4 regions of the Paenibacillus sp. VTT E-133280 genome follow, and region 4 is predicted to be linked to each of the others. Evidence: predicted binding sites of a transcription regulator. Region 4 holds the regulator's gene; each other region holds the start of a gene.
What was found. Region 4 encodes Rex, which represses fermentation and respiration genes when NADH is low (regulators of the CRP and FNR family bind a similar motif). Its sites were predicted from a motif close to TTGTGAAATATTTCACAA; they were not measured.

Region 1: CA600_RS07905 (flavocytochrome c) is a predicted target of Rex. The motif match lies at 3,976-3,993, and genes of this name have one in related genera.
Region 2: pflB (formate C-acetyltransferase) is a predicted target of Rex. The motif match lies at 2,079-2,096, and genes of this name have one in related genera.
Region 3: CA600_RS03540 (cytochrome ubiquinol oxidase subunit I) is a predicted target of Rex. The motif match lies at 3,213-3,230, and genes of this name have one in related genera.

The regions. Positions count from the first base shown of each region.
Region 1 covers NZ_NFUX01000012.1:87,872-93,084, reverse strand. The annotation lists gene CA600_RS07925 (ABC transporter substrate-binding protein) at 1-272, shown strand, start outside; gene CA600_RS07920 (thiamine-binding protein) at 386-679, shown strand; gene CA600_RS07915 (ABC transporter permease) at 676-1,437, shown strand; gene CA600_RS07910 (ABC transporter ATP-binding protein) at 1,454-2,296, shown strand; gene CA600_RS07905 (flavocytochrome c) at 2,410-3,960, opposite strand; gene CA600_RS07900 (RidA family protein) at 4,177-4,566, opposite strand; gene nhaC (Na+/H+ antiporter NhaC) at 4,581-5,213, opposite strand, start outside.
Region 2 covers NZ_NFUX01000071.1:7,904-13,116, forward strand. The annotation lists gene pflB (formate C-acetyltransferase) at 1-1,989, opposite strand, end outside; gene adhE (bifunctional acetaldehyde-CoA/alcohol dehydrogenase) at 2,242-4,863, opposite strand.
Region 3 covers NZ_NFUX01000005.1:34,751-39,963, reverse strand. The annotation lists gene CA600_RS03555 (TetR/AcrR family transcriptional regulator) at 1-34, opposite strand, end outside; gene CA600_RS03550 (hypothetical protein) at 115-1,962, shown strand; gene CA600_RS03545 (GNAT family N-acetyltransferase) at 2,002-2,853, shown strand; gene CA600_RS03540 (cytochrome ubiquinol oxidase subunit I) at 3,391-4,758, shown strand; gene CA600_RS03535 (cytochrome d ubiquinol oxidase subunit II) at 4,755-5,213, shown strand, end outside.
Region 4 covers NZ_NFUX01000052.1:6,756-11,968, reverse strand. The annotation lists gene CA600_RS20830 (AAA family ATPase) at 1-653, opposite strand, end outside; gene CA600_RS20825 (hypothetical protein) at 646-1,188, opposite strand; gene CA600_RS20820 (cell wall elongation regulator TseB-like domain-containing protein) at 1,594-2,112, opposite strand; gene CA600_RS20815 (amidohydrolase) at 2,282-3,583, opposite strand; gene CA600_RS20810 (redox-sensing transcriptional repressor Rex) at 3,570-4,223, opposite strand; gene dinG (ATP-dependent DNA helicase DinG) at 4,355-5,213, opposite strand, start outside.

The DNA of each region.
Region 1 (5,213 bases), on a different contig from region 4:
AAGCCACATCGAAGGGTTATCAATATGCGATTGATCATCCAGAAGAGGCTGCCGCTACATTATCCAAAGCTGTGCCTGACCTTGATGCCGAGCTTGTCCTAGCCAGCCAAAAATGGCTTAGCCCGAAATATAAAGACGACGCCCCCCGCTGGGGAGAGCAAAAAACCGAGGTCTGGCAGAATTACGGCGACTGGATGTATGATTTGAAGCTGCTGGACAAACCGCTGGATGCAGCTAGTGCATTCACGAATGATTTTTTACCGGCGGAGTAGACCGGACTTCCCAAGTTCGTTCAAGATTCGATGTCGAATCCGCTCCCTGTATCACTTCGTTATCATAGTTGGCTTTTTGAACTTACCTATACAAATTGAGAGGATTGATTATTGTGGCTAACACATTGCTCAGCATTCAAGTAATTCCTAAGACTCCAAACAATGAGGATTCCATCCCATACGTCGATAAAGCAATTGAAGTTATTCAAAAATCCGGCGTTAAACATCAGGTGAACCCGCTGGAAACCACGATGGAAGGTGAACTTAGCGAGCTGCTTGAGGTTGTTCGTCAAATGCAGGAGGCGCTGATCGAAGCTGGTAGTCCAAGCGTGATCTCACAGATCAAAATTGCTCATAACCCTAACGGAATCAGCATGGATAAATTGACGGAGAAATATCGGCCGTGAGATCGACCTGGAAGCTAATATGGCCGCCCCTTGTGGCGGTCGTCTTCTTTTTAACCGTATGGCAGTTATCTGTTTCTCTATTCCATATCGAATCCTGGATTCTGCCGAGTCCTGCTGATATTGCCCGCGAATCCACCAGTAATGCTTCTGGTCTCTGGGCTCATACGATGGCTACGCTCCGACTCACATTAATCGGTTTTCCTATTGGTACAGGTGTAGGCCTGATCGTCGCTCTACTTTTGCATCTTTTGCCTTGGGCTAGACGCGCTTTTTATCCACTAATTATTCTGAGTCAAAATGTTCCCTCTATCGCACTCGGACCACTGCTTATCATCTGGTTTGGCTTTGGTCTTTTGCCCAAAATCGTACTGATTACACTGGTATGCTTCTTCCCGGTAGCTGTCGCTGCAATGGGCGGCTTGTCTCAAAGTGATCAGGTCATGATGAATTATATGAAAATGGCGGGCGCAAGCAAGTGGCAAATCTTCACCAAGCTGGAGCTTCCGTCTTCTATACCGGCACTATTTTCCGGTGTGAAAATATCAGCTACCTATGCGGTTATGGGAGCCGTGGTCGCTGAATGGATTGGCGCGGATAAAGGGATTGGCTACTATATGCTCCTGCAAAAATCGGCTTACCGTACGGATCGGATGTTTGTCGCTATTGTTATTATTGTGCTCCTTAGTCTTGTACTTTTTGCGATTATCGCCTTGCTCGAAAAATGGTTAGTTCGCTGGAAACCGCGCCGTAACTCATAGAAAGGAAGATGCCTGTATGTCTCAAGCGACGCAAATAGGGCAAAGAACAACTGAAATCATAAGCTCTCCTGAAGCTCATACTGCACCACCTGCTCTAGAAGTAAGCGGCATCTCCAAGTCCTTCACCCATCGCCGCCGCGAGACGAACGTGCTGAACAACGTCTCTCTTAAGGTAGAGCAGCAAGAGTTCGTTTCGATCGTCGGTCCTTCCGGCTGCGGAAAAAGCACCTTATTCCATATGATCGGCGGACTAGTGAAGCCTGATGCAGGAACGATCCTCATGAACGGCAAGGTCGTTACAGGTCAACGTGGTGAAATCAGTTATATGCCGCAGCAGCCCGCGCTTTTCCCTTGGCGTACGATTGAGGATAATGTGCTGCTCGCCGGGGAAATCAAAGGTGCTCTGCAGGATGGAGCTCGTGAAGAAGCGCGCCAGTGGCTCGAAAAGGTTGGCTTGAGCGGGTTTGAACAGGCTTACCCGCATATGCTGTCTGGGGGGATGCAGCAGCGTGCGGCTTTTCTCAGAGCATTGCTAGCTCCGCAGGAGTTGATGCTGCTCGATGAGCCTTTCAGCGCATTGGATGCCCTAACTCGCAGTGAAATGCAGCGTTGGCTGCTCGAACTGTGGGAGGAGAATCGCCGCTCTGTGCTGTTCATCACCCACAACATCGAAGAAGCGTTGCTGCTCTCGAATCGTATTTATGTATTCTCGGGCCGCCCCGGCTCCATCCTACATACTGTTGACGTGCCATTTCCACGGCCACGCCGCGATGAGATTACGGATTCCCCGGAATTCCTTAAGCTCAAACGCCAGCTGTCACAGTGGATGCGCGAAGAACAGGCTAAGAGCGGGAAGTAGCTTTTTGAATAGAGGTCACTCCACTCACTTTTAACGTGAGATCAAACAAAAAACCGCCCGGGCTTCAATTAGCCCAAGCGGTTCTTTGTTTGATCCAGATTAGCAGTTAAATCTTATTGTGCTTGTACAAACTCAGCAGATTTAATCCCTGCTTGACGGCCGAAAATAATGATTTCTGCTACAGAGTTACCGCCGATCCGGTTTTGACCATGCAATCCACCTGTAACTTCACCAGCCGCATACAGGCCAGGAATAGCAGCGCCGTCTTTATTTAATACCTCTGTATTCGTATTGATCTTCACGCCGCCCATGGTGTAGTGAATCCCTGGGGCGATCTTAATAGCGTAGTAAGGACCAACGGACAAATCGTTGTCCATCCCTGTTGTTCTGCCGAATTCAGCATCGTTCTTGTTCTTTACTGCGCTGTTCCAAGTATCAAGTGTCGCTTTTAGCTTATCGGCTGGAACACCGATTTCTTTCGCCAATGCTTCGATGGTATCCGCTTGGATTACGAAGCCCATTTTGTCATATTGTTCAATTGCTTTCACGCGTGATTTGACGCCGGAATCAAAGACAAGCGTTGCCGCTTTTTCAGGAAGTGCATTGATCGCTTCGGTAACTTTATCACGTGTAGTCAATTCATTTACAAACCGTGTGCCTTCGCTGTTCACGAGGATAGATCCTTCACCGCGAACGGCTTCCCCGATCAGATAAGATTTATCTTGTTGAACTGTTGGGTGAACTTGAATTTGATCCATATCGACAGTAGTTCCGCCAAGTGCCTCGATCATCTTGATGCCGTCGCCTGTACTACCGATTTGGTTAGTCGTAACGTATCCTTCCAGATCAGGTCTAACTTTTGATATCATATCCATGTTGGATCCAAAACCACCTGTTGTTACAACAACTGCCTTCGCTGTAATGGTTTTTTCATCAGCTTGATTAAAGAGTACTTTGACGCCGTTAGCCTTACCGTCTTTTTGAGTAATTTCTTTAACATCCGCGTTCACAAACAGTGGAATTTCTTTTTCTTGTACGTTTCTAACCAATCCTTTGACAAGGTATTGGCCTACCGCAGATCCATCTTCTGGACGGTGGGTGCGTTTTTCGCTCATGCCGCCTGTGATTGTAATATTGTTCAGCTTGATTCCGATCGAATCCAACCAATCGATCGCACTTGCGGAATTGTCAACGAAGAAACGAAGCATCTCTTTATCATTCGTGTCATGACCGCCTTTTAGCGTCTCTTCATAAAACTTATCATTGCTATCTTCAATGCTTTGCTCTTTTTGAAATTTCGTTTGGGAAGCGTTCATCCCTGAGGAGGATTTACTTGTATTCCCACCTGCAACCGGCATTTTTTCTAAAATAACCGGATTCAAGCCCTTAGCCTTAGCTTCCAGTGCAGCAGACATTCCCGCACCACCAGCACCGACAATAACGATATCATAATTATCTTTTAATTGATCCAGTGGTGTGTAACTAGCTTCTGATGCACCTGATACGGCTTCAGCTTTATCATTTTTGGCCGTCTCATTTACCTTACTTTTGTTCTCATTGCCATTACTATTACCTGCGCTGTTGCTATTACTGTTACCGCAGCCTGCGATTACGAGCATGACAGAGAGAATGAGAATGAGAGCAGTACTTGTTGTCTTCTTCATCTTTATAACGCCCCTTTGTGAATGTTTTCACATTTATGATAACGCAAGGATGCTGTTTTGTGAAGGTTTTTTAGTAATTAGTTATACTTACTGTTACATTTTCATGAATATTTTCATTTAAATTTTCATAAAAATTCTTGCTTTCTATATCCGCAACTTACTACTCAAAAAAAGCCACCCTTTTCAGGGCGGCCATCTGCCTTATTTTCTAGTCACTTATGGTATATAAGCAATAACTTCAATTTCTACGAGCCCATCCTTAGGCAGACGTGCTACTTCAACTGCGCTGCGAGCAGGATATGGCTGAGCAAAAAACCTTCCATAAATCTCATTTACCTTAAGAAAATCATTCATATCCTTTAGGAAAACGGTCGTCTTTATTACCTGGTCCATGCTTGTACGCGCCGCTTCCAGTATGGCTTTGACATTCAGCAACGACTGTTCCGTCTGTTCCTCAACCGTAGCAGGAAAAGTCCCACTAACCGGGTCTAGTCCGAGTTGTCCTGAAGTATATAGGACGTTCCCAAGCTTTACAGCTTGAGAATAAGGTCCAATTGCACCTGGTGCATCCGTTGTTATTACAGTTTCTTTATGCATATTTTTCATTTTAAAAGACTCCTTTATCCAACTTGTTCATTAGTTTTACCGTCATATTCCTTTAGCATTTCTGCCTGTTGCTCTGGCGTTAACTTCGCGATACCAAATCCCGTGAAGCCCCATATCGTCGCAAAGATTATTCCTGTCCAACAGAGAACAGCCCAAGGTAAATAGTCTAACGTTGCAACACCCAGCGTTCCCGCCATATAAGCACCTGCAGCTGTCCAAGGCAGAATAGGCTCGGTAATCGCCGCTGAATCCTCGATCGTACGTCCCAAATTCTTCGGATGCAAGCCCCGACGGATATATGCTTCACGCAGCATTTCACCTGGCATTAAGATGGATACCTGACCATTACTTGTAACCCCGATCATCGTAAGACCTGTAACAATGGTTGCTACGATCATTGAACCTGTGGAATGGACGAACTTCAAAAGCTTATTAACAATCAATTCCAAGGATTTCGTCAGAGATATGGTTCCAGCAAACGTGATTGCACAGAAGCAAATGAGAAGTGTACCCATCATGGAGTTCATCCCGCCACGATTTAGGAGACGGGGTACATCTTCAATAATGTTAGCAGAATCAAATCCAGCTACGTGAACCATAGAAATATTAAATCCATTAACAACAGAAGATACGACATCATTCAACGT
Region 2 (5,213 bases), on a different contig from region 4:
GGAGATACCATCTTGGGCATCGGAGTAAGGCAGTTTGGCTACAGAGTTCAGTGAAGCCAGTGCACCTTTCTTGTCGCGTCCGTGCATTGGGTTAGCACCTGGTGCGAATGGTTCGCCTTTTTTACGTCCGTCAGGTGTTGTACCTGTCTTCTTACCGTACACAACATTCGAAGTAATGGTCAATACCGATTGAGTCGGTACAGCATCACGATATGTTTTGTTTTTACGGATCATAGACATGAAGGTTTCAACCAATTCTACTGCGATGTTGTCTACAGCATCGTCATTGTTACCGTAGCAAGGGAATTCGCCTTCCGTTTCGAAGTCAATTGCAATACCTTCTTCGTTACGGATTGGTTTAACCTTCGCGTATTTAATAGCACTCAGCGAGTCAGCTGCAACGGACAGACCAGCGATACCGCAAGCCATCGTACGCAGAATGTCGCGATCATGCAGTGCCATTTCGATACGTTCGTAAGAATATTTGTCATGCATATAGTGAATGATGTTCAAAGTGTTAACATAAGTCTTAGCCAACCACTCCATCATCGGTTTGAAGCGTTTCATTACTTCGTCATAATCCAGATATTCAGAAGTGATCGCTGGGAATTCCGGCCCAACTTGTGCTCCGGATTTTTCGTCTTTACCACCATTAATAGCATACAGCAAAGCTTTTGCCAGGTTGGCACGAGCGCCGAAGAACTGCATTTGTTTACCGATACGCATTGGAGATACGCAGCAAGCAATAGCGTAATCTTCACCCCAGTACGGACGCATTAGATCGTCATTTTCATACTGAATTGCACTAGTTTCGATAGAAACCTTAGCACAATATTTTTTGAAGCCTTCAGGCAATTTTTCGGACCACAGAACAGTTAAGTTCGGTTCCGGAGCCGGACCCAAGTTGTACAGGGTGTTCAGGAAACGGAAGCTGTTCTTGGTAACACGAGTGGTTCCATTTTCAGCCATACCACCGATGGATTCAGTTACCCAAGTAGGGTCGCCGGAGAACAGATCGTTATAGTCAGGTGTACGCAAGAATTTCACGATACGCAGTTTCATTACAAAATGATCGACAATTTCTTGTACTTGTTCTTCAGTCAAAGTACCTTCTTCAATATCGCGTTCTGCATAGATATCTAGGAAGGAAGAAACACGTCCCAAGGACATTGCTGCACCATTTTGTTCTTTAACTGCTGCCAGGTATCCAAAGTATACCCATTGAGTAGCTTCTTTGAAATTCGTCGCTGGTTTGGAAATATCCATTCCATGCGCAGCTGCCATTTCTTTCAATTCGCCCAGTGCACGAATTTGCTCAGACAGCTCTTCACGCAAACGAATTACTTCTTCTGTCATGGAATCAACTTCAAGCTCAGCTAATTGTTGCTTTTTGTCTTTAATCAAGAAATCAATACCGTACAGAGCAATGCGGCGGTAGTCGCCGATAATGCGTCCGCGGCCGTAAGCATCAGGAAGACCTGTGATAACGCCGGATTTACGCACCGCTCTCATGTCTGGTGTATATGCATCAAATACGCCTTGGTTATGCGTTTTGCGAATGTTCGTAAACATGTCAACGATGTTTTGTGGAAGCTCGAAGCCATAAGCCTTCGTAGCATCGACCATCATCTTGATCCCGCCGAATGGCTGAATGGAACGTCTGAAAGGAGCGTCAGTCTGCACGCCTACAATTTGTTCCTTATCCTTGTCAATGTAGCCTGGAGCATGTGAAGTAATTGTGGAGACAGTATCTAGGGAAACATCCCATACGCCGCCTCTTTCTCTTTCTTCCTTGCTCAGTTGGGAAATAATCTTCCACAGTTCAGTTGTGTTACTAGTAGGACCTACGAGGAACTCTTCGTTACCTTCATAAGGCTTAATGTTACTAGCGATAAAGTTGTTAACGTCAACTTTCTTAGCCCATTTACCTTTTGTAAAACTTCTCCAACCGGATTTCACTTCATTTACTTCTTTTTCAATCACCGACATGCTAAATCCCTCCATCTATATTTATTATATTTGTAGAGATCGCGGGCTTGAAGGTTGATCCCGTGTCTCGTGATCCCCAAAAGATGTGGTTGTTCCAAATTTCACAATCAACATTTCATATGTGGGACCGTTGTTTATATAAACATTCTAGTTTATTTTCTATAAAAACACTGTGACAAATATCACCTTTCGAGTGATATTTGTCACCTTTATCTAAGTCCACAACTATCCTATTCTCTATTTAACCATTTATTAATTATCAAATCTTCCGTAGAACGCATTACGGTATACATCAGCAAGCTCAGATACCAGTGGCAGCTTAGGATTGGCAGTTGTACATTGATCTTCAAACGCACGGTCAGCCAAGTAATCTACGCGGGATTCGAAGTCCTTAGGATCAAAGCCCAGTTGCTGGAACGATTCTTCGATGCCCAATTTTTTATTCATATCGCAAATAGCATTGATCAGGCTAGTTACACCTTCTTCAGTTGTGCGGGCTGGCAATCCCAGAATACGGGCAATTTCAGCATAACGCTCATCAGCTACGAAGTGCGAATATTTAGGGAACGAAGCGAACTTCGTAGGTTTTTTAGCATTGTAGCGGATAACGTGTGGCATAAGGATCGCGTTAGTCCGACCATGAGCAGTGTGGTACTGTCCGCCCCATTTATGCGCCAAACTGTGGTTAATACCCAAGAATGCATTGGCAAAGGCCATACCAGCAAGTGTGGATGCGTTATGCATTTTTTCACGTGCTACTCTGTCACCTTCCAGCGCCGATTTTTCAAGGTATTGGAATACCAGTTGGATGGCTTTAATAGCTAGACCATCAGTATAGTCACTCGCCATAACAGATACATAAGCTTCGATAGCATGTGTTAATACGTCCATACCTGTATCAGCAACTGCAGTTTTTGGCAAGCTGTATACGAACTCAGGATCAATGATAGCTACATCTGGAGTTAACTCGTAGTCAGCCAATGGATATTTAGTGTGCTGTTCAGTTGTTTTATCGGTAATAACTGCGAAAGATGTTACTTCCGAACCTGTACCCGAAGTAGTTGGAATCGCTACAAACTTAGCTTTGTTACCAAGTTTAGGGAATTTGTATACCCGTTTACGGATATCCATGAATTTTTGTTTCAGACCATTAAAGTCTGCATCTGGATGTTCATAGAATAACCACATTCCTTTTGCAGCATCCATTGGGGAACCGCCGCCAAGTGCGATGATGCAGTCCGGTTGGAATCTGTTCATCATTGCAGTACCTTTTTCAACTGTAGTTGTCGATGGATCTGGTTCAACTTCAGAGAACACTTCGATAGCTACAGGAGTTTGCCGTTGACGCAGGTAATGTTCAACTCTTTCAACATATCCAAGCTTAACCATCATTGGGTCTGTGATAATTGCGACACGTGTGATATCAGGCATTTTGGTCAGGTACTGAGTAGCGCCTTTTTCGAAATAGATCTTGTCAGGTACTTTAAACCATTGCATATTCACGGTACGACGATTCACCCTTTTCACGTTGATCAAATTGATTGCTGTAACGTTTTGCGACACGGAGTTACGACCATAAGATCCGCAGCCCAGAGTCAATGAAGGGATATTAGTGTTATAGATATCGCCGATCGCACCATGTGTGGAAGGCGAGTTAACGAGAATACGTCCTGTTTGCAGACGGTTAGAGAACTTCATGATTACTTCTTCATTGTTGGAGTGGATAGCCGAGCTGTGGCCCATACCGCCAAATTCAACAATTTGAGCTGCGCGTTCGATACCTTGATCTGCATTCTTAACTTTGTAGCAAGCAAGAACCGGGCTTAATTTTTCAGCGGACAGTGGATATTTAGTGCCTACTCCTTCAAGTTCTGCTACCAGAATCTTTGTGCCGGCAGGGACTTGAATGCCACACATTTCAGCAATTTTCACTGCGGATTGACCTACGATTGCTGGGTTAACCGCACATTTATCTACGTTCATTGCTCCACTAGTCAGTTTGGCAGCTTCTTCTTTATTCACAAAGTAGCAGCCATTAGCAATCATTTTTTTCTTCACTTGATCGAAGATTGGTTCTTCGATAATAACAGCTTGCTCGGAAGCACAGATCATACCATTATCAAATGTCTTAGAAAGAATGATGTCCGTTACGGCTTGATCAATATCCGCGCTCTTTTCAATGAAAGCAGGTACGTTACCAGGGCCTACGCCAAGTGCTGGTTTACCACAGCTGTAAGCTGCTTTTACCATTGCAGAACCACCAGTTGCCAAGATAAGAGCAACGTCTGGGTTGTTCATCAATGCGTTTGTCTTGTCCATTGTTGGCATTTCAATCCATTGGATACAGTTCTCAGGAGCGCCAGCTTTCACGGCAGCATCATGAAGAATTTTGGCTGCGGCTGCACTACACTCTTGCGCAGAAGGGTGGAAACCGAATATAATAGGGTTCCGTGTCTTAATCGAAATCAACGCTTTAAACATCGTGGTGGATGTAGGGTTGGTTACCGGTGTGATACCCATAACAATTCCGACGGGTTCAGCAATTTTTTGGAAGCTATCATAAGCGTTGTCTTCAATAACGCCTACTGTTTTATCGTATTTAATTCCGTGCCAGATATATTCAGTTGAGAAGATGTTCTTCGTAATTTTGTCTTCGTATACGCCGCGTCCAGTTTCTTCTACGGCCAATTTTGCGAGGTACATATGTTTGTCGAGTCCAGCCAACGCCATTGCATGAACGATTGTGTCAACTTGCTCTTGGTCTAGCGCCATGAACGCCTCATGCGCTTTTTTTGCTTTATCCACTAAATTCTGAATATACTCTTCAGCGGTAACTTGTTTAACTTGGGCGGCGACTTCGTTCTTAACTGCCATCTCCCTCGTCCTCCTGTCAATTTTTAGTTGTTTTTCTCTACACATTTATCTTATCACATGATTTCTACCTTGTATAGTGAAATCTTTCACAAAGTATAAAGTTTTTTTGATTTGTTTTCAAAGCGCTTTCATTCGATCATATTATAGTCTTTTTACCATATTTTATGTTATAAAACCCTTTAAATCTTAGATTTATACTTTAATAAGCAAAATTTTAGCTCCTTTTTATTCCATATATCTAAAATCAGTACTCAAAAATGAATTCTCTTCATCACAGTCCCTTACGATTTTCCTTCACCGAAATAATTTCCAATTGATTATCACTATTTCTGAAGATTTATAAATTTATA
Region 3 (5,213 bases), on a different contig from region 4:
TGTACATTCTAGTGTGCGTTTTATTGTTTTTCATGAGTCTTTTCAATATGCTAAAACCATAAGGCATTACAAATGTAATGTCAAAATAGGAGTTAGATAAAATGGGAGGGCATCATGTTAGAGAGCGTATATAGACGATTGTCAGCGGTGCTGCTATTGATCCTAGCACTCTGTGCTGCGGTATTTATTGGTAAAGAAACGGTAATCTCGATAGTGACCATTATCCTTTTGTTAGCTGAATTAGGCATCTCCCTTTTACTATTAAAGAAGCGTGAGAAGTTACAGTTAGTATTTATTAGTGCAATGGTGGCAGAAGGGTTATTCTTACTAACAAAAGAATTTTGGCTGCTTGCGCTTTCCATCCTACTGCTGATCGTAGCGGGTTCATGGAGAGGACTCTATGGGCAAACGGTGAGCAGAAGAGTCACTCCGTTTCTAGTGGTTCGAAAAGTGTTATTCAGCATTGCAGTTCTTACCGTTACTGCATTTTGGGGGATTGGAATCTATGCAAAACCTATTACAACGCCTGTGGAATTAGCAACTGATGCAGCTGTGACGATCGATGAACGTACATTGGATTCTGCAGCAGTGATGCTGAAGGATATTGAAGTGATGAATTCTTTTGGAAGCCGTACAACCGGTTCTGAGGGTCACAATCAATTTATTGTATGGCTGGAGCAGCAGGTAACGGATATGGGGCTGCAAGTCTATCGTGATCGCTATTCTTTTGACCGATGGGAAGAAAAGAGCAGTTCGTTAAGGATTGATCAGCAGCCCATTCATGTCTCTTCAGCTTTTCCCTACTCCGGGGAAACTGACGAAATAGGTGTAACAGGCGAACTGGTATATACGAAGCGTGGTGCATATGATCAGGCTAGCGGAAAAATTGCTGTCATTGAAATTGAAAATTTTAAAAAATTTCCTAGTGGAATCGTAATGAACATGCGGGATTCATCTCCAATCGAAAGCCGAATTGCCCCAAATGAAGGGGATCTAGTGCTCACTACGGCTTTAAAAGAAGCTAAATTGGAGCAAGCGAAAGAAATGGGTGTAAAAGCAGTTATTTTAGTCTGGAAAGGAGTATCCGATGATAAGATAGAAAAGCAGTATGTACCTTTTACCACCGATTATGCTGGAATCCCTGCGATCTGGGTCAATGAAACGGAAGGGCAAAAGGTGATCAGCGCAGCTCATGAGCACAAAGAAGGTACGGTTATTTTAGAAGCGGAAATACAAAAAAATGCCCCAACAGAATCCTTTTATGTGAAAATTGACAGTAAAAATAAAGACGAAGCAATTATCGTAAATACCCATACAGATGGGATTAATGTGGTGGAAGAGAATGGCGCTGTGGGCATGCTGTCCATGATTCGTTACTTGCAGCAGGAGCAGCCGGAACGTACGATGATTTTCGCTTTTGTAACAGGGCATTTTAGATTACCGGAATTCAAAGGATCCTCTCAGGCGACTTCCACTTGGATGGAGGGGCGTCGTGAGCTCTGGGATGGCGCGAACGGCCATATGAAAGCTGTAGCTGGAATTACGGTTGAGCATTTAGGCAGCATGGAGTGGAAGGACGATGATACAGGTAAATATGGTCCAACTGGACAAATAAGTACAGAATATACCTATGCGGGCAATGAAATGATGGCAGCCATTTGGCTGAAGGCTATTGAAAAGACAGACGGCACACGGACTGTATTATTACGTGGACATAACAAGTTTGAGTTTGGAGAGAGTCAGCCCTTATTTGAAGCAGGGATACCCGTGATTGGCTTCATTCCAATGCCCGACTATCTGCTCGTAGATAGTGAAAACAGAGAGATGGACAAATTTGATGCAAAGCTTATGCATACGCAAATTGTATCGTTGCTGAAAGCGGTCAAGCTAGTGGACGCAACGCAGACGACTAAGCTTGGGAAGTCAGATGGGTATTCTTTCTTCTATGGTCGTACGAAATGATGGTGGTAATAGTGTTAGAAGAAAAGGAGAAAGAACTATATGTTAATCAAAAATGTTGAGGATATTAAATTACAAGAGTTTACAACTTGCTTTAACGAAGCCTTCTCCGATTATGTCATTCCATTTCAAGTTTCTGAGCAGAATTTAGCTGATAAATTTGCAGGTGCGGGTGTTAATTATCAGATGTCATTCGGTGCTTTTGATCAAGATAAGCAGGTTGCATTTGTTATGCATGGCATCGGTGAGCGTAACGGCGAAAGAACTGCCTTTAATACCGGTACCGGAGTCGTTCCTTTATATAGAGGAAAACGGCTGGTCGCACAAATTTATCGTCATGCTTTTCCCATCCTCAAAGAAGCTAATATTCAAAAATGTTTGCTTGAAGTGATCCAAACCAATGTTAAAGCTATAAAAGCGTATAGTGCTTTAGGATTTCAAATCCATAGAGAATTAGTTTGCTTCAAGGGTCGTATTAATGTAAACCTTCCGGTCGATCATAGACGTACATTCATTTCTATGGTTCGACTGGAAGAATTCGATTGGACATCGGTACATGCTTATTGGAATTTCGAACCTTCTTGGGAACAATCCGCTGAGGCAATTTTACGAAACCCGCATCTGTACGATGTGGTCACCATAATGGAAGACAACAAGATTTGTGGATACGCGGTAATAAAATCAGCCAATGGAGCTGTTCTACAGTTCGGCGTTTTGCGAGAAAAAAGAAATCAGGGATTGGGACGTTCCTTATTTCATTGGATTGGAGAGAGACATGCACTCATCACCGTCAATAATGTAGACAAAAGAGATATAAATTCTATACGTTTCCTTAAAGAAGTTGGTCTTGACGTATTTATAGAGCAATATGAGATGAAAAAAGATTTGTCATAACGAAGATGATATTCGCTTTAATTCAAAAACACTGATGAGTTGAGTCAGTGTTTTTTTGTTGCCAAAAAAGGGTATATATAAAGGATTGGAATGAGAAAATATCGTGTTTCTCTAACATCGAAATACGAGAATACTTGTAGCATCACATATAAGCTAATGAATCAATAGCTCCTTCGGATGCTTTTTGTGTTATTCACCGAGTTGTTAAAAAGATTTGTCCCTTTCTTGAACGTTTAGAGATGAAGAGGTCTCAGTGATTGAATTACTAAAAATTTAAGATATGATAATTTTAATCATTAGGCCACTATATTAATCGGATTGCTTCAGTATCAGGTAAATAGGTCTCGCCATCTCTTGCTTTGTGAAATTTTTCTCTTTTTACATAGCAAAGAACGAGGAACGTCATACTAAAACGAACAGGCAACGATGTCTCTGAGCTTTGTTTAATCTGATATTGAATGCAGCCTACAGTTAGCTGGCCTAATCATAAGCATCAAATGACGAAAAATGAACAGAGTTTGAAGGGAGCAGTAAAGAATGGAAATTGATACGGTGCTATGGAGCAGGCTGGTTACAGGCTTGACTCTTGGGTTCCACGTTATTTTTGCAACGATTGGCGTTGGTATACCGCTAATGATCGCTATAGCAGAGTTCATAGGAATCCGAAAGAAGGACCCCCATTATACCCTTATGGCAAAAAGATGGTCTCGAGGATTTGTCATTTCTGTAGCGGTTGGTGTCGTGACCGGTACAGCGATTTCACTACAACTGGCCCTGGTATGGCCGAATTTTATGAAACTGGCGGGGAATGTTATTGCACTTCCGTTATTCATGGAAGTGTTCGCTTTCTTTTTTGAAGCCATCTTCCTAGGCATTTATTTGTATACGTGGGATCGGTTCAAAAATCCGTATATCCATTGGCTGCTGACGATTCCGATTGTCGCCGGTGCAGGGATGTCTGCCGTTTTTATTACGACGGTGAACGGATTCATGAACCAGCCTGGAGGCTTTGTCATGGAAGCAGGCCAATTCACAGCGATTGACCCAGTGCAAGCGATGCTGAATACAGCGACGTTCTCCAAGGTGTTCCATGTATTAAGCTCGGCCTATTTAACAGGAGCTGCCCTATTAGCCGGAATTGCAGCCTTTGCAATGCTGAGAAAAGGGGTATCCGCATACCACAAAAAATCCTTGAATCTCATGATGGCGGTTGTTTTGCTGTTCGGCTTGCTAAACACATTAGCTGGAGATGTGTCCGCCAAGTTTTTGGCCGAACATCAGCCGGAGAAGCTTGCAGCGGCAGAATGGCATTTTGAGACGGGTAGCGGTGTGGATTTGGTTCTAATGGGATGGCTGAATGCAGAGCATGAAGTTCTAGGGGCTCTTCATCTGCCGAAGGTGCTCAGCTTCCTGGCCTTTGGAGACTTTAACGCAGAGGTAACGGGACTGGAGGAATTCCCCAAAGATGAATGGCCGCCGCTTCTCGTTCATTACCTGTTTGATTTAATGGCCGGAATTGGATTTGCCTTACTCGCGATAGCGGTCCTGTATTTCCTGTTTGTGTTCTGGAAAAAACGTAATGCGCTTAACAAGTGGATGCTAAGCATCCTCGCACTGATCGCGCCGCTCGCTTTTCTGGCTGTTGAGCTGGGCTGGTTTTATGCAGAAGTTGGGCGACAGCCTTGGATTATCCGTGGATATATGCGTGTAGAGGAAGCAGCCACGACTTCTCCGAATGTAAGAATTATTTTCTTCGGCTTATTGCTCCTGTACATCGTACTCGGCAGTATGTGTGTAATCGTGCTAAGACGCTTGTTCAACAATAATCCGGCAGAAGTTGAGCTGGAGAAATATATGAAGGATCATCCTGATCAATCTACTACAGAAAAGGGGGGCACTGCATGATGAGTTACGAATTGATTGGCATCTCGGTGCTCTGGCTGTTCTTGTACGGCTATTTAATTATAGCTTCTATTGATTTCGGAGCGGGCTTCTTCGCCTTTTATGCACGTTTGACGAAGCAGGATCATTTGATTAATCGTCTGATTTCCCGTTATTTATCACCCGTTTGGGAGATTACAAATGTATTTTTTATCTTTTTCTACATTGGCATTGTCGGATTTTTTCCAGACACAGCCTATTATTATGGCTCCGCGTTGCTTGTTCCGGGAACCATTGCAGTAATTCTTCTTGCGATTCGCGGTTCGTTCTATGCATTTGAAAATTACGGCTCCAAGAAAAACATTGTGTATCTTTTTTTATACGGAGCTACAGGTTTACTTATTCCCGCTTCGTTGTCAGTGGCGCTAACCTTATCTGAAGGCGGCTTTATCGTGAAGCAGGGGGAGACGGTTTCTCTG
Region 4 (5,213 bases):
ACCAACAGAATACGCGGTGTCTCATTATTATAAATACCATCCATTTCAGTCAGCAGCTGATTTAAGGTCTGATCATATTCACGCTGCTGCCCACCTTCACGCTTACCGCCAATTACATCAATTTCGTCTATGAAAATAATAGCGCTTTGCTTGTTCTCTTTAGCGGCACGGGTACGTGCATCCTTAAACAAATCACGAATACGGCCAGCACCGACACCCACATACATTTCCACAAATTCACTGCCTGATGCAGCTACGAATACTGAGTTTGTATAATGGGCTGCCGCTCTAGCCATAAGGGTCTTACCTGTTCCTGGAGGGCCTGTAAGCAGAATCCCTTTCAAAGGACGAATCCCAAATTTACTGATTTCCTCATGCCGGATCAAGAAATCGAGTGCTTCACGGAGCTCCTGCTTTGCATTGTCTTGCCCACCAATTTCTTCAAAAGTGAGTTTTGAAGGTCCTTCCTTCTTGCGTTTCTTTCCAGCACCGGCGTTCACCGTAAGCCCGCCACGTAAATGAGCAATGATAAGTAGTGCAGTAAGCATCCCAGCTGCTATAACTATAGGGAATATATTAATACCTAAAAAAGCCATGAAAATAAACAGTACAGGAATAAATCCGATTAAAATTTCTTTAAGGTATTTAGGCATTATTCCATACCCCCAAGGTCGCAGGTTTGCGTGGTAAAATTATAAATTTGCTTTCTTTCCCGTTGCTCAAGCTTACATACACGTTTGTGTCGTCGATTTCAGTTGTTGCTATCACATCTTTATAGTCGGTATTCTGCTCTTTCAATCTATCAAGTTCAGCAGGTATAAGAGTATATTTACGGCTCTCCATCGCTTCAGCTACAGAGAACAACGCTTTATCCCAGTAATTATCCAATAATTCACTGGAGTTTTGCTCCACATCCAGTTTAAGTTTACGTCCCTCAATCACTGATTTTCCTTCTTTGGAAACATACGATACCAGATCACGTAAATTCGTGCCCGGCTGTAATTCAAGTTTCAAAGTGACCTCATCACGGTTAATACTAATATGTGAAGTATTCACTCCTTCATAGCCTGACACTATCTTTTGGAGTGGTTCCTGTAAAGCAAACTGACGATATAAAAAGAATCCTCCGAATAATAGCGTAGCGGACAGTAGAGACGTTATCAGTACAGGTACAAGACGTAATTTCAAGAAACGTCCTCCTCTCAAAGATGACAAAACGATAAACAGGATGATCCAAAATCACAGCCGTTAATGCTCATCAGAGCCTAACGTTCTACTACTACTCTTCTAATTACAAACAGTAGTATATCACAGGTGTATATACGAAAATGATAAAAAGTGTGAATATATTTAAAATTTTATTTTTAAAATATTTCCATTTCATCAAAAATATTGATTTATTTCGACAAAAACAGGCCTTTATCTCTAATTAACAGGCCTATTTTCGTATGCGGCTTTGACGACAATATATAAAAACTACTCTTATAGTATATCACATTACGTATACTTTTAGTGTATCAATCTAATATTTTATATAAAAACAAGCGAACCATAAATAGTCCGCTTGTTTCTCCTAAAGTAATTTTGTTTAACTTAGCGGCTAGGTAAACTGTATCCTTCACCCATTCGAGCCCCATCTGAGAACCGATAAAATTGATAATAATACCGACCGCTTTGTTTATAAAAAAGCTGCCAAGCATACTCTCCGTTATACACCCCCGGTAACAACCGTTCAATGCTAATATCCGGGAGATCGGCTTTTATAAGACTACGCATTTTTTCTTCAGAGGTCCCTTTACTTAGTTCCTCGGCGAATACTGCGTCGGCGCCTTCGGCAAACTTCCCATCTACAGTAAAGCGTACCCAAACCATCAACTCGGTCCCGGATTCATTCTTCCCTGTTAAGACCCAGTAGACTGCATTTTCATCCCACACGGATTTCTGTGCTTTAGTTACCTCTGTTAGACCCGCGCTGGTTTTGGCGACATCCTTAGCGATATCTCGCTCGTTCCATTGATCTTTCATAATATAAGCATAGAACTGGATGAGTCCGAACAGAAGGAGCAGAATCAGAACTGACCCCAGGAGGATCCATTTTTTCCTTTTCTTCAAGGTACAGCTCCCTTTCTAGTAATATATCTTTTTTGATTATATAACACACCCGTGTGTTTATCCAAAGTTTCATATCTCGTTCAATGATCTAATGATCAGAAACACAAAAGGCTGTAACTTTGCAATAGCAGAAAGTCACAGCCTTTCAGTTATTTGTTATGATCTTAGACTATCGTTTAAGCAGTCCATCAAAGGCTTCTTGCGCCTTACGACGGATGGCTTCCTCATCTAGCGTTACACATTGTCCATGTTTAACAACCTGTTTACCATTCACCCATACATGCTCAACATCCTTGGCACTGGCAGAATAAACAGCGTGAGACAACAGATCTGTGTGTGGGAGCAAATGCGGCTGGTCTATATCAATAGCAATAAAGTCAGCTTTCATACCTACAGCGAGTCTACCCACATCATTTAAAAAGATAGACTTCGCGCCATACTCCGTAGCCATACGTAGAGCTTCCGGAGCCGGAACAGCCGTAGGATCACCACTTACACCTTTATGGATGAGTGCTGCAAGACGCATTTCTTCAAACATATCCAAATTATTATTACTTGCCGCTCCATCTGTACCCAGTGACACCTTCACTCCGGCCTTTAGAAGATCCGTAACTCGAGCAACTCCACTAGCCAGCTTAAGATTGCTTCCAGGGTTATGGGATACACCTACATCATGACGAGCCAGTATCTCGATCTCTTCATCATTCAAATGAACACCATGAGCGATTATAGACGGACGTGTGAACATTCCAAGCTTCTCTAAATGCGCTACTGGCCGCAGTCCGTAATCCACCACATTCTGCTCCACTTCGCGTTTCGTTTCGGACATATGGGTATGCATCGGTAAATTCAAATCATGAGCCGCCTGCACAAACTTAACAAAGAAGTCTGGTGGGCATGTATATGGGGCATGTGGCGAGATCATTGTCGTAATTCTACCTTCAGCCTTACCATGCCAGTTACGCGCAAAAGAAACCGCTTCCGCAAGCTTCTGATTTTGTACTTCTTCTGGACATAGACCGATTACGCCTCTCATTAGTACGGAACGAATACCTGATAATTCGACGACCTCCGCTACTCGGTCCATATGATCATACATATCCAGGAAGGTTGTAGTGCCACCTTTCAGCATTTCAAGTACAGACAAGGAGGTTCCCCAGTATACATCTTCTCCGGTGAACTTCTCTTCCATCGGCCACATCTTCTCCTGAAGCCACACCTGAAGCGCTAAGTCATCTCCATAACCACGAAGCAATGACATTGCGGCATGGCCATGCGTGTTTACCAGACCTGGCATAAACAACAGACGACTGCCATCAACAACTTGCACATCGTCTTCTATTAAAGGCTCTTCTTTTCCTATGTAAGTGATCAAATCATCTTCAATAGTCATATATCCACTAAGAACCGGCTCATCCGTTCCCGGAGTAAGAAAACGCCCGCCCTTGATAATCGTTTTATTGCTCTTCATTTCTGCTTTCTTCCTTTCCATCCTTCAAATAATAAGCAAGGCTTTGCAAATCTGTTGTAAAATCAGCAGCATGAACCCGGATATTCGATGGTGTTTTTAGAATCACTGGTGCAAAATTTAAAATCGCCTCAATGCCAGACTCAATGAGAATATCCGCTACATTCTGCGCTTCTGAATCAGGTACTGTAATTATCCCAATTCGAATACCTTGCTCACGAACCGTCTGACCAAGCTCCTCCATCGGTTGAACGGTAAGTGAGTTGATTTTCCGCCCTACCTTAGGCGCATAGGAATCAAATATAGCGGTAATCTTCATAGTATCTTTCAAATAAGCATTATAATTAGATAATGCATGTCCAAGGTTACCGGCACCCACTAAAGCCACATTCAGTTGTTGATCCAGCTTCAGAATATGACGGATTTTCTCAATAAGATAAGTTACGTCATACCCGATACCTTTTCTGCCGAAATCTCCAAAATAAGCTAAATCTTTGCGAATTTGAGCGGGATTCAAATCAAGTTTCTGTCCTAGCTCTTGAGAGGAAACGGTTAATATTTCACGTTTCTGTAGATCATTTAGGAAACGTAAGTACACAGGAAGTCTGCGAACAACGGCTTCTGATATTTTTTCCGATTTCATAATTTACCTCCTAATGTAAGTAATATTCTTTACTAACCTTATACTAATTCGTGTACCTCGTCTCAATGAAGAGCGGTATTCTTATACCGCCCTTCATTGTAGAGTGATTAATATGATCGATGACGTTCTTTTTAAGAAACGCCTCCGTCTTCCAACCACTCCGCTATACGAGGAACCATTTGATCCGTAAGCATATGCTCCATTTTTGGGCCAGGCAACGAATAGAGGAAATATTTCCCATAGTGAGATTCGATCACCCTGGTGTCATACACAATAACAATACCCCGATCTTGCGCTGTCCGCACCAGCCTTCCAAATCCTTGCTTAAAGCGAATAACCGCCTGAGGAACAGACAACTTCATGAACGGATTCTTTTTCTGGGCTTGTAATAACTCAGACTTCGCTTCCGCTAGGGGATGGTTTGGCGGTTGAAACGGGAGCCTCACGATGGCCAAGCATGTTAATGCTTCACCCGGAATATCAACACCCTCCCAAAAACTGCTTGTTCCTAACAGTACAGAGGCTGCACTGTCCTGAAAACGGCGGATCAGCTTGCTACGGCTGCCCCCCTCCACGCCTTGACCCAGCACCGTGATCTCTTGTGAGGCTAGAGCCTCTTTCAAAGGATCGTAAACCTGGCGTAGCATCTTGTAAGAAGTAAACAGGACAAGCATCCGCCCGCGTGTTGTAGTCGCTGCTTCTGCTAGTGATTGTACGAGTGTATCAACAAATCGGGCATCGCCCACACTGCCCTTCACACTAGGGAAATCCCGTGGAATAACTAACAGCGCCTGCTCCCGATACTTAAAAGGAGAAGGCAGGAGTGATGTCATCAGACGCCCCTCTTCCGCAGCTTCATTAAGTCCGAGATTATCAATCATAAACTGGAACGATTTATCAACAGAGAGTGTCGCCGAAGTTAGCACGATACTTTTCTTCTTGTCGAAAAACAGCTCCTTAAGCTGAGTACTGACATCAACAGGAACGGCA